DNA from 2 places in the Streptomyces sp. NPDC102360 genome. Region 1 is predicted to be linked to the other one. Evidence: predicted binding sites of a transcription regulator. Region 1 holds the regulator's gene; the other holds the start of a gene.
The links. The regulator HspR, encoded in region 1, represses chaperone genes until heat shock. The targets are predictions, from matches to a motif close to TTGAGNNNNNNNNNCTCAA.
Positions count from the first base shown of each region.

Region 2: a site for HspR is predicted at 3,465-3,483, ahead of lon (endopeptidase La). Genes of this name have one in related genera too.

Region 1 is NZ_JBIWLG010000004.1:149,398-155,636, forward strand. Features, by position in the region: gene ACIRHA_RS18990 (hypothetical protein) at 1-191, opposite strand, end outside; partial or broken gene ACIRHA_RS18995 (hypothetical protein) at 281-499, shown strand; gene ACIRHA_RS19000 (hypothetical protein) at 595-900, shown strand; gene ACIRHA_RS19005 (hypothetical protein) at 938-1,177, opposite strand; gene ACIRHA_RS19010 (peptidoglycan-binding protein) at 1,968-2,963, shown strand; gene ACIRHA_RS19015 (hypothetical protein) at 2,965-3,213, shown strand; gene ACIRHA_RS19020 (heat shock protein transcriptional repressor HspR) at 3,279-3,746, opposite strand; gene dnaJ (molecular chaperone DnaJ) at 3,752-4,939, opposite strand; gene grpE (nucleotide exchange factor GrpE) at 4,976-5,632, opposite strand; gene dnaK (molecular chaperone DnaK) at 5,629-6,239, opposite strand, start outside.
Region 2 is NZ_JBIWLG010000007.1:342,364-348,602, reverse strand. Features, by position in the region: gene ACIRHA_RS27090 (lysozyme) at 33-875, shown strand; gene lon (endopeptidase La) at 1,031-3,442, opposite strand; gene ACIRHA_RS27080 (GNAT family N-acetyltransferase) at 3,611-4,267, shown strand; gene ACIRHA_RS27075 (spermidine synthase) at 4,529-5,221, shown strand; gene ACIRHA_RS27070 (response regulator transcription factor) at 5,315-6,052, shown strand; gene ACIRHA_RS27065 (ATP-binding protein) at 6,049-6,239, shown strand, end outside.

The DNA.
Region 1 (6,239 bases):
TCGGGCCGCGTGGCGTCGGTGGCACGGTCGTGCTCGTTCGCGCCCGTGGCGCCCTCGTGATCCGCGAGGCGCAGCCGCGGGGCCTGTGGCGGTGGCGCCTGGCCGCTCCCGCCCGCCTCAAGGCGTGCGTGCTCCTGCCAGCCGAGGCGAAACCAGTCGGCCCGCTCCCGCTCGGCCTCCTCAGCGGTCACGACCCGCAGGGCCGCTGGTCCGAACTCGCCTATTTTGCGGCCGAGTTCGGCGACCAACTCCCCAGCAAACCGCCTCGTCTCGTCCCGCACTCGACGACGACAGCTTCGAGTTGCCGACGGAACTCGGCCGCGCCACCGCCCGCAAGCTCCGCGATCTCGACGACAACGACATCGACGGCCTCTTCCGCCTCCTCCTCGGCGACAAGCAGTTCGCCCGCTTCGAGCAGCACGACATCACCATGCAGGACATCGCCGCGATCCTGGAGGCGTACGGCAAGGAGACCGGGCTCGGCCTGGGGGAAGGCTGAGCCTCGTCGCGCTCGTAGAAGAGCACGCCGAGGCCATCGAGGCCGATCTCCTGCGCCACTACGGCGTCGACCTGCTGGACTGGCACCGCGGGCAGTTGTCGTCACGCCGGCTCGCGGTCCTCGTCCAGCACCTGCCGCGCGACAGCGCGCTCGGGCGGGAGCTGCACGGAGACACGGCCGAATGGGGCGTCACGGACTACCTGTTGGCCCACGTGGTGGACCTGCTCCAGGACGCCAACTGGATGTTCGCCACGGTCAACCGGGACGAGGACAGCGAGCCTCTCGACTCACCGCGACCCATTCCGCGCCCAGGACTGGCAGAGCCACCCGAAGAGGACACCTTGAGGGGCGACGGGACCGCGCTCCCCTCGCCTCAAGACCTCGGCACGTTCTTCGCTTAGAAGGCCGTCCGCCGTGGACCCGGCCCCGACGAACTCGTCAAGCGGTGAAATAGACGGCAGCGCCGCCGCCGAGTAGAAGCAGGCCCAAGCCCAAGGTGATCAGCACATTTCTCTTGACCTTCGCGGCTGCCTCAAAGTTCCCTGCCTCCCGCTCTTCGCCAACCACACCACGCATGAGCAAAAAGAAAATGAGCAGGATGGCACCCAATGCCGACATAACAACCCCGATTAACCTCGCCAGGATTTGCATGTCGGTCGCCTCTGCAAGATGGATCACGCCCACACCCTCCACTCGGCCGTCCTTCCTGCCATTTCGCCCCATCCTGGCCACGGCAGATCAAGGAGTCAAGACGCAGAATGGGAACGGAGGATCACTCATGAGCAAGCACACCACAGATGACGTCTACGAAAAGGTGTCCGAGCTTGAATCCTCGCTCAAGACATCTCCCGCTGGTGGAAAATCGCCGGCAGCCACCAGCAAGGAGCTGAGCGACAAGGTCGAGGTCCTCAAGAAGGCAATAGCAGCGGGACCGGCCGACAAGAAGACAGACCTCAAGGGAGCCCTCGCGGAACTTCCCGTCCTCAAGGAAATACTGGGTGTACTCAAGGCCGGCGGCGGCCCCGCGTACATCGTGCTCGGCATCGTGGCACTCAAAGCGGGCCTCTCTTCGATCGGCATCAAGATATTCGACATACAGAAAGCCGTACAGGCTCTCTCGCGTCGGGCTTTCGGCGGAAGGGAAATCACGACGACAGACAGCGGCCGAATAACCCGCGCGGTTCCCGAACAACCTCAGAACATGAGGCTCCCCTCGGCAGGCCGAGTCACCGCCCTGAAGGAAGCAGTACGAAAGCTGAACGGCGAGATACACATCTACAGCACCAAATCCCGGGCGCTGCCGTCCCCTCGGAACATGAAACAGCTCGCCGACTCTGCTGGACGCCTGAGCTCCGCCGCGAGCAAACACGGCGACGTCGCCCGCAGCTCGCCGTCACCACGTACACCGATACCCCCGGCCTCCCGCTGCCCTACCGCAGCATCAGCCTCGAACTCGTGGAGGTGTCCCGTGCAACAAGCTGATCCGGCCACGGAGGCCGCGCTCGGCACCGGCGAGCGCACCGCCACGCACACCACCCGGCTCGGCGGCGAGGACGTCGGCGCGCAGGTGCAGTCCTGGGGGCTGGAACGTTCGTACGCGACCGATCTGCCGGCCGCCATGCGCGCGTTCTCCGGGAGTTCATCGGCCCAGCTTCAGCTCCAACTCGGCGGCAGTGGACAGGATGTGGCGCCCGCCCTGTACTCGGCGTGGGCCGACCGCGGTACCGGTGACCTCGCCCGGCCCGGTCAGAGCGTCGTCCACGAGACCGGAGTGGGGGCCGGCGAAACCCTGCCCGCCTTCCGCGGCACCCTGCGCAGCAGGTCCGCCGCATCCGGCACCGACACCGTGCACCTCGTCGGCCACGGCCGCACTAACCACGCGGGCTCGGGCTCGTCCGCCGTGTACGCGGCCGTCCGCGCCGAACGCGCCCTGCCCTCACCACCGGGGCCCGACGCCGTCGACGGCAACACCCATTTCTACGGCTTCGAGATCGAGAACCTCGGCAACGGCCGCGACCCCTACCCGAGCGCCCAACTCGCCGCCGTGGAACGGCTGTCGGCGGCCCTGTGCCGTGCCCACGGCTGGACGGCGGCGAGTGTGATCGGGCACAAGGAGTGGACCCGCCGCAAGATCGACCCGTCGTTCTCGATGAGCGGGATGCGGACCCGTATCGGCACCCGGCTCGGCACCCTCCCGGTGCCCGCGCCGCCGCCCGCGTACGCGCGGTTTCCCGGCGCCTCCTTCTTCGTGCCGGGTCGCCGCGGCGCACTGATCACGGCGGTCGGCAAGCGTCTCGTCGCGGAGGGCTGCGGGCGGTACCGGGTCGGCCCCGGACCGGAGTGGACCGCGGCCGATGTGGCCTCGTACGCGGCGTGGCAGCGCAAGCTCGGCTACTCGGGCGCGGACGCCGACGGCGTTCCGGGCCGCACCAGCTGGGACAAGCTGCGGGTACCGGAGGCGTGACATGGGTGAACAGGTCGATGTGGCCCTGGAGTTGGAGCGACTGCGGCGCTCCGTCGACGTGGGTTTCGCCGCCACCCAGGGCAATCTGGCGCTCGTGCTCCAGCGCGCCGACCAGACGGACAAGACACTGGGCGAGCACGAGGACCGCATCGACGCCCTGGAACGCTCCCGCTGGCCGCTGCCGTCCCTCGCGGCGCTGACCTCGTGCGCCGCACTGGTGATCGCGGTGTGGCAGTCGACGGGCAGATGAGCCGGGCACATACGTGAAGGGGCCCGGAGGTTTCGCGGCCTCCGGGCCCCTTCACGTACGTACGACTACTGGTCCTGCGACCGCCTGTTCTTCGGCCGCCACACCACCAGCGCGCTCGTCTGCTGGACCTCCTGGTACGGGACCAGGTCCCGGCGGTACGAGGCGTGCACCGCCGCCTCGCGCTGCTGGATCGCGGAGGCCGCGCCCTCCACTGCCGCGGAGAGTTCGGCCACCCGGGACTGCAACGCGGCGACCTGGTTCTCCAGCTCGATGATGCGCTTGATGCCGGCCAGGTTGATGCCCTCGGCCTGCGACAACTGCTGCACCGTACGCAGCAGTTCGATGTCGCGGGCGGAGTAGCGCCGGCCGCGCCCGGCCGTGCGGTCGGGCGAGACCAGGCCGAGGCGGTCGTACTGGCGCAGGGTCTGTGGATGCAGGCCGGACAGCTGTGCCGCCACCGAAATGACGTACACCGGCGTCTCGTCGGTCAGTTCGTACGGGTTGTGGCGCCGACGGCCGGGCTGCCCGTCCATCACATTCACGCTCCCTTCGCGGCCTTGAACAGTTCTGCCCGCACATCGGTGTCCTCAGTCGCCTTGCGGTACGACTCGAGGGCGCTGCGGGCGTCCTCCGAAAGCTCCTTGGGGACGTCCACCTCGACCGTCACCAGGAGATCGCCGCGCGTGCCGTCCTTGCGGACCGCGCCCTTGCCGCGGGCCCGCATCGTCCGCCCGTTCGGCGTGCCCGTGGGCAGCTTCAGGGTGACGGCGGGGCCGCCGAGCGTGGGCACCTTGACCTCGGCGCCGAGCGCCGCCTCGGTGAACGTCACCGGGACGGTGACGGTGAGGTTGTCGCCCTTGCGGCCGAAGACCGGGTGGGCGTCGACGTGCACGACGACGTACAGATCGCCCGCGGGGCCGCCCCGTTCACCGGGTGCGCCCTTGCCGCGGAGCCGGATGCGCTGGCCGTCGGAGACCCCCGCGGGGATCCTGACCTGCATGGTGCGGGAGGACTTCGCCCGCCCGCTGCCCTTGCAGGCCTCGCACGGCGTCTCGGCGATCAGGCCGCGGCCCTTGCAGTCCACGCACGGGTCGGTGAGGGAGAACCCGCCACCGCCGCCCCGCGAGACCTGTCCGGTGCCGACGCAGGTCGGGCACACGCGCGGTGTGCCGTTCGCGTCGCCGGTGCCCGAACACGCCTTGCAGGGGGCCTGCGACGACATGCGCAGCGGGACCGTGGCCCCGTCCACCGCCTCGGTGAAGCTGAGCGTCACCTCGGACTCGATGTCCTGGCCCCGGCGCGGCTGCGTACGCGTACCCGCGCCCGCACCGCCCCGGTTGAACAGTCCGCCGAACACATCGCCGATGCCGCCGCCGAAGCCACCCTGACCGGCCTGGCCCTGGGCGCCGCCTCCGAAGAGGTCTCCCAGGTCGAAGTTGAACGAGCCGTTGCCGCCGGCGCCGCCGGGTCCCGGACGGAACCCGCCGCTGCCGAACAGGGCGCGCGCCTCGTCGTACTCCTTGCGCTTCTTGGGGTCACCGAGGATGTCGTTCGCCTCGGAGATCTCCTTGAAGCGCTCCTCCGCCTTGTCGTTGCCCTTGTTGGCATCGGGGTGGTTCTCACGGGCGAGCTTGCGGTACGCCTTCTTGATCTCGGCGTCGGTGGCGTCCTTGGGGACGCCGAGGACCTTGTAGTAGTCCTTCTCGATGAAGTCCTTGGTGCTCATCGGCCTCGACGTCCCTCCTTACCCGTGTGTGTGACGTCAGCCCTCTTCCGGGCCACCGTTCTCCTTCTCGGCATCCTTGTCGGCTGCCTCGTCCGCCTTCGCGCCCGGCTGCGGCTCGGCCACGGCCACCCGCGCGGGGCGGATGGTGCGCTCGCCGATCCGGTAACCCGGCTGCAGGATCGCCACGCAGGTCGTCTCCGTGACGTCCGGCGCGTAGCTGTGCATCAGGGCCTCGTGCACGGTCGGGTCGAAGGGCTCGCCCTCCTTGCCGAACTGCTGAAGGCCCATCTTCGCGGCGACCGTCTCCAGGGATTCGGCCACCGACTTGAAGCCGCCGACGAGCTCGCCGTGCTCACGGGCACGGCCGATGTCGTCGAGAACGGGAAGCAGCTCGGTCAGGAGGTTCGCGACGGCGATCTCCTTGACCGTGACGCGGTCCCGCTCCACACGGCGCCGGTAGTTCTGGTACTCGGCCTGCAGGCGCTGGAGGTCCGCGGTGCGCTCGTTGAGCGCGGTACGCACCTGGTCCAGCTGCGCGGTCAGGGCAACGTCCGCTGCGGAAGCTGAGTCCCCGGCCGGGGCCGCCCCCTCCTCGTCGGAGGGAGCGGCCTGCGGCTCGGCGTCGTCGGGGGTGGCGCCGGAGGGGACGTCAGGCTTCTCGTTCTCCTCGAAGCCCGGGGTCTCCTCCGTCACGCGGCACCGTCCTTGCGGTCCTTGTCCTCGTCGACGATCTCGGCGTCCACGACGTCGTCGTCGGCCTTGGCGTCGCCCTGCGGGGCGTCACCCTGGGGGGCCTCGGCGCCACCGGCGGCCTGGGCGTCGGCGTACATGGCCTGGCCCAGCTTCTGCGAGACGGCGGCGACCTTCTCGGTCGCGGTGCGGATCTCGGCCGAGTCCTCGCCCTTGAGCTTCTCCTTCAGCTCGGTGAGCGCCTCCTCGACCTCGGTCTTCACCTCGGCGGGAACCTTCTCCTCGTTGTCCTTGAGGAACTTCTCCGTCTGGTAGACGAGCTGCTCGCCCTGGTTGCGGGACTCGGCGGCCTCGCGGCGGGCGTGGTCCTCGTCCGCGTACTTCTCGGCCTCTTCGCGCATCCGGTTGACCTCGTCCTTCGGCAGCGAGGAGCCACCGGTGACGGTCATCTTCTGCTCCTTGCCCGTGCCGAGGTCCTTGGCCGTGACGTGCATGATTCCGTTGGCGTCGATGTCGAAGGCGACCTCGACCTGCGGGACACCACGCGGGGCCGGCGGCAGACCGGTCAGCTCGAACATTCCGAGCTTCTTGTTGTACGCCGCGATCTCGC
Region 2 (6,239 bases), on a different contig from region 1:
CACGTCACCCACGTCGTTCCCGGAGGCCGCTCATGCCCGTGCACAGACCTGTCCCCACCCGTCGCAGACGCCGCAGCACCCGCCTCGGAATCACCGGCACCCTGCTCGCGGCGCTCTCCCTCCTCCTCGCCCTGCCCGGCGCGGCGCAGGCCGCCGATCCGCCCGCCCGCGGCGAGGCCCACATGGGCATGGGGGTCGCCGCACACGACGGCGTCGGCTCCCTGCCGCCCGGCGGCGGCGCCACCGCCGTACAGACAGAAGGCGTCGACGTCTCCAGCCACCAGGGCAATGTGGCCTGGTCGACGCTCTGGAACAGCGGCGTGCGCTGGGCCTACACCAAGGCCACCGAAGGCACGTACTACACGAACCCGTACTTCGCGCAGCAGTACAACGGCTCCTACAACGTGGGCATGGTCCGCGGCGCGTACCACTTCGCCACGCCGGACACCACGGGCGGCGCCACGCAGGCCAACTACTTCGTGGACCACGGAGGCGGCTGGTCCAAGGACGGCAAGACCCTGCCGGGCGCGCTCGACATCGAGTGGAACCCGTACGGGGCGGCCTGCTACGGCAAGTCGCAGTCCGCGATGGTGACGTGGATCCGGGACTTCCTGAACCAGTACAAGGCCCGCACGGGACGTGACGCCGTCATCTATACGGCGACCAGCTGGTGGACGCAGTGCACGGGCAACTCCAGCGCCTTCGCCGCCAACAACCCGCTGTGGATCGCCCGGTACGCCGCCGCCCCGGGGACGCTCCCGGCCGGCTGGGGCTTCTACACGATGTGGCAGTACACCTCTACGGGCCCGACGGTGGGCGACCACAACAAATTCAACGGCGCCCTCGACCGCGTAGTGGCCCTCGCCAACGGCTGACCATCTCAAGCCCCGCCGGCGTTTGAGGCGATCTTTCAAGCCCCTGCGGCGATTGAGCAGCGGGGTCCGGGGCAGAGCCCCGATCTTTCCAGCCCCGCCGGCGTTTGAGGCGCGGGGTCCGGGGCGGAGCCCCGCGTCCTCAACACCGGTGCGGCTCAAGCGGCGACGGAGACCGCAACCTTCGCCGAGGCAGGCGCAAGCGCCAGCTCAAGAACCTGCCGCACATCGTTCACCGGGTGCACGTCCAGCTTCTCCAGCACCTCCGCAGGAACATCGTCCAGATCCGCCTCGTTCCGCTTCGGAATGATGACGGTCGAGATCCCGGCCCGATGCGCGGCCAGCAGCTTCTGCTTGACGCCGCCGATCGGCAGCACCCGCCCGGTCAGCGACACCTCACCGGTCATCGCCACATCCGTACGGACGAGCCGCCCGCTCAGCAGGGACGCGAGCGCCGTCGTCATCGTGACGCCGGCGCTCGGCCCGTCCTTGGGGACGGCGCCCGCCGGGAAGTGGATGTGCGCGCCGCGCTCCTTCAGGTCGGCGACGGGCAGCTCCAGTTCGGCGCCGTGCGAGCGCAGGAAGGACAGCGCGATCTGCGCGCTTTCCTTCATCACATCACCCAGCTGGCCGGTCAGGGTCAGCCCCGACGCACCCGTCTCCGGGTCGGCGAGTGACGCCTCCACGAAGAGCACGTCTCCGCCCGCCCCGGTGACCGCGAGCCCGGTCGCCACGCCCGGCACGGCCGTGCGCCGCTCGGCCGGGTCCTGCGCCGACTCGGGCACGTGGTGCGGCCGTCCGATGAGCGAGCGCAGATCGCCCTCGCCGACCGTGAACGGCAGCTCCCGCTCCCCCAGTTCGTGCTGCGCGGCCACCTTGCGCAGCACGCGCGTCACGGACCGCTCCAGGTTGCGTACGCCGGCCTCGCGCGTGTACTCGCCGGCGAGCCTGCGCAGCGCGTCGTCGCCGATGGTGACCTCGTCGGCCGCGAGCCCCGCGCGGTCCAGCTGGCGCGGCACCAGGTGGTCACGGGCGATGACGACCTTCTCGTCCTCGGTGTAGCCGTCGAGCCGGACGAGCTCCATACGGTCGAGGAGCGCCTCGGGAATGGCTTCCAGGACGTTCGCCGTCGCGAGGAACACGACATCGCTCAGATCCAGTTCGACCTCCAGGTAGTGGTCCCTGAAGGTGTGGTTCTGCGCCGGGTCGAGGACTTCGAGGAGCGCCGCGGCAGGGTCGCCACGGAAGTCGGAGCCCACCTTGTCGACCTCGTCCAGGAGGACCACCGGGTTCATCGACCCGGCCTCCTTGATGGCGCGCACGATGCGGCCCGGCAGCGCACCGACGTACGTACGCCGGTGGCCGCGGATCTCCGCCTCGTCCCGTACGCCGCCGAGGGCGACGCGGACGAACTTGCGGCCCATGGAGTGCGCCACGGACTCGCCGAGCGAGGTCTTGCCGACGCCGGGCGGGCCGACGAGCGCGAGCACGGCGCCTCCGCGACGGCCGCCGACCACGCCGAGGCCGCGGTCCGCGCGGCGCTTGCGCACGGCCAGGTACTCGGTGATCCGCTCCTTCACGTCGTCCAGGCCCGCGTGCTCGGCGTCGAGGACGGCGCGGGCGCCCTGGATGTCGTACTCGTCCTCGGTCCGCTCGTTCCACGGCAGTTCGAGGACGGTGTCGAGCCAGGTGCGGATCCAGGAGCCCTCGGGCGACTGATCGCTCGCCCGCTCCAGCTTCTCGACCTCCTTGAGCGCGGCCTCACGCACCTTCTCGGGCAGGTCGGCGGCCTCGACGCGGGTGCGGTAGTCGTCCGACTCCTCGCCGTCGTCCTTCTCACCGTTCAGCTCGCGCAGCTCCTTGCGCACGGCGTCGAGCTGGCGCCGCAGCAGGAACTCGCGCTGCTGCTTGTCGACGCCTTCCTGGACGTCCTTGGCGATGGACTCGGCGACGTCCTGCTCGGCGAGGTGGTCGCGCAGGTGCCCGGTGGCGAGCTTCAGGCGCTCCACCGGGTCGGCGGCTTCGAGCAGCTCGATCTTCTGGGCGGTGGTGAGGAACGGCGAGTAGCCGGAGTTGTCGGCGAGCGCGGACACGTCGTCGATGGCCTGGACGCGGTCCACGACCTGCCAGGCGCCGCGCTTCTTCAGCCAGTTCGTGGCGAGCGCCTTGTATTCCTTGACCAGTTCGGTCACGGCGCCGGGCAACGGGTCCGGCACCTCTTCCTCGATGTTCAGGCCCTCCACCCACAGGGCGGCGCCGGGCCCGGTCGTGCCGGCGCCGATGCGCACGCGGCCGACGCCGCGGATCAGGGCGCCGGGGTCGCCGTCGGCGAGGCGGCCGACCTGCTCGACGGTGCCGAGCACGCCGGTGTTCGCGTACGTCCCGTCGACGCGTGGAACAAGCAGCACCTTCGGCTTGCTGGATCCGGTACGCGCGGCTGCCTGTGCGGCCTCCACCGCGGCTCGTACGTCGGTGTCGCTGAGGTCCAGGGGCACCACCATTCCGGGCAGCACGACTTCGTCGTCGAGCGGCAGCACGGGCAGGGTGAGCGGTGTGGACGTCGAAGCCATGATCTCCCCTTTGGCAGTCAAGTTGAGTTACAAGGACTCAATGCTCGACGGCCTCAAGATGTTCCAGCACGGCCGTTCGCTGTCAGCGATCACGACTATCGCACCCGGCGGGGCGCCGTATGTAATAACTCGAATGCGAAACGGACCCTTACATCTGGGAGTGCGGGCATGACGGGCGAGGAGCTGGTACGGAACTGGATCGACGGCTGGGTCGTCTCTCGCGGCGCCGCTCCCCCGCTCGTCGAGCCCTGGGGTTACACGATTCATGTGGGCCTTCAGGAGCACGTGAGCCGGCACGTCATCGGCGCCACCAACGACGCGGTGTCCGAGGAGGCCGTACGCAAGGCGGCCGGGGCGACGCGCGGCCGCGGCACCCACCTGAAGGTCTTCGCGGACCCGGAGCGGGTGCTGCCGTGGCTCGGCCCGGAGTGGGAGGCGTACGGGGCGGACGACTTCCTGATGTCGTCGGAACTGACCCGGGCCGCCGTGCCTCCGGCCCCCGGGGGCTACATCCGGCACATCTGGAATCGCGCCGGGGTCACGCGGGTCCTGGTCACCGACGCGGCGGGGGCGTTCGCGGCGCGCGGTCAGATCGCCCCGACCGGGGCGAGCGCGGTCGTCGACCAGATCGAGACCTCGGCACACCATCGCCGCAAGGGGCTCGGCCGTGTGGTCATGGGCACGCTCCAGGCAGCGGCGCATGCGCAGGGCGCGACCCGTGCGGTCCTCGCGTGTACCCCGGAGGGGCGGTTCCTCTACGAGTCGGTGGGGTGGCGGATCGAGGCGCCGCTGACGAACGCGAAGTACGTGGGACCGGTCGACTGACCCCACGCCACGGGGCTCCGCCCCGGACCCCGCGCCTCAAACGCCGGCGGGGCTGGATCGCCTCAATCGCCGGCGGGGCTTGATATTTCAAGCCCCGCCGGCGATTGAGGCGATCTTTCAAGCCCCTGCGGCGATTGAGCAGCGGGGTCCGGGGCGGAGCCCCGTGGCGTCGACCCCGGTGCGGGTCACCCTCTGTGACGAGCGCCATGTGAGACGTGGGCCACAGAAAATACCGGCGGGCCGCCGACCCCGTCGGCCACAATGGCCGCCATGACGACCCTGCACCATCCCGGTCCACCCGTCGTCCTCGATCGCCGCGAAGGCCCGTTCGGCGAGGTGGTCCTGCGCCGGCACGGCGAGCTGCTCCAGATCATCGCCAACGGCACGTTCCTGATGGACACTTCCGACGGCCGCTCCGAGCGCCTGCTGATGGACGCCGCGCTCGCCTCGCTTGACGGCCGCGCGAGGCCGCGCGTCCTCATCGGCGGCCTCGGCGTCGGCTTCTCCCTCGCGCACGCGGCCGCCGACCCGCGCTGGGGCGGCATCACGGTCGTCGAGCGCGAACCCGCGATCATCGACTGGCATCGGAACGGCCCGCTGCGCGCGCTCTCCGCAGAGGCCCTCGCCGACCCCCGTACGGAAATCGTCGAGGCCGACCTCGTACGGCATCTGCACACGGCCACGGACACCTACGACGCGCTCTGCCTCGACATCGACAACGGTCCGGACTGGACGGTCACCGAGGACAACGACACCCTTTACGGACCGTCCGGCCTCGCCGCCTGCAAGGACCGACTCGACCCGGGCGGTGTTCTCGCCGTATGGTCCGCACAGCCGTCAGCAAATTTCGAAGAAACCTTGCGGAATGCCGGATTCCAGGCGGTGCGCACCGAAGAGATCCCGGTTGTCCGGGGCGTCCCTGACGTGGTGCACCTCGCTCTGAGGCCCACGTAGCCGACCGGCGGTAACTCCCCGTACGCTGACGTCCGAAACCCGATCATTCAAGCGTCAAGCGCGTCACGACGACGCGCACTCAGGGGCGGGGCGATGGAGCAGACACACACCTCCCACAACACCACCACGACGACCCAGGGAGCCCAACGACGGGTCCTGGTCGTCGAGGATGATCCGACGATCGTCGACGCCATCGCCGCCCGGCTGCGCGCCGAGGGATTCCTCGTGCAAACCGCGCAGGACGGTCCGGCGGCGGTGGACACGGCCGAGGCCTGGCAGCCCGACCTGCTGATCCTCGACATCATGCTGCCCGGATTCGACGGGCTCGAAGTCTGCCGGCGCGTACAGGCCCAGCGGCCTGTGCCGGTCATGATGCTCACCGCGCGCGACGACGAGACGGACATGTTGGTGGGGCTCGGCGTCGGTGCCGACGACTACATGACCAAACCGTTCTCCATGCGGGAGCTGGCGGCGCGCGTGCACGTGCTGCTGCGCCGCGTCGAGCGGGCGGCGCTCGCGGCCACGACGCCGCGCAGCGGCATCCTGCGGCTCGGCGAGCTGGAAGTCGACCACGCGCAGCGGCGCGTGCGGGTCAGGAGCGAGGACGTACACCTCACTCCCACCGAGTTCGACCTCCTCGTGTGCCTGGCGAACACGCCGCGCGCGGTCCTCTCCCGTGAGCAGCTGCTCGCCGAGGTGTGGGACTGGGCGGACGCCTCGGGCACCCGCACGGTCGACAGCCACATCAAGGCCCTGCGCCGGAAGATCGGCGCGGAGCGCATCCGCACCGTGCACGGCGTGGGCTACGCGCTGGAGACGCCGAACCCGTGAGCGGCGGGGACCGGAACCGGGTAACGGGCGGGCGGCCGCACCGACCGCCGTTCAACCCCCAGTGGGCGTCCGGCGGTCTGCGCCCCTTCTCCGTGAAGGCGAAGCTCGGCACGCTCGTCGTCGTCTCCGTCTTCATCACCACGGGCCTGCTCATGGTGGCGATGTACACGGCGACGGAGCTGCGCTT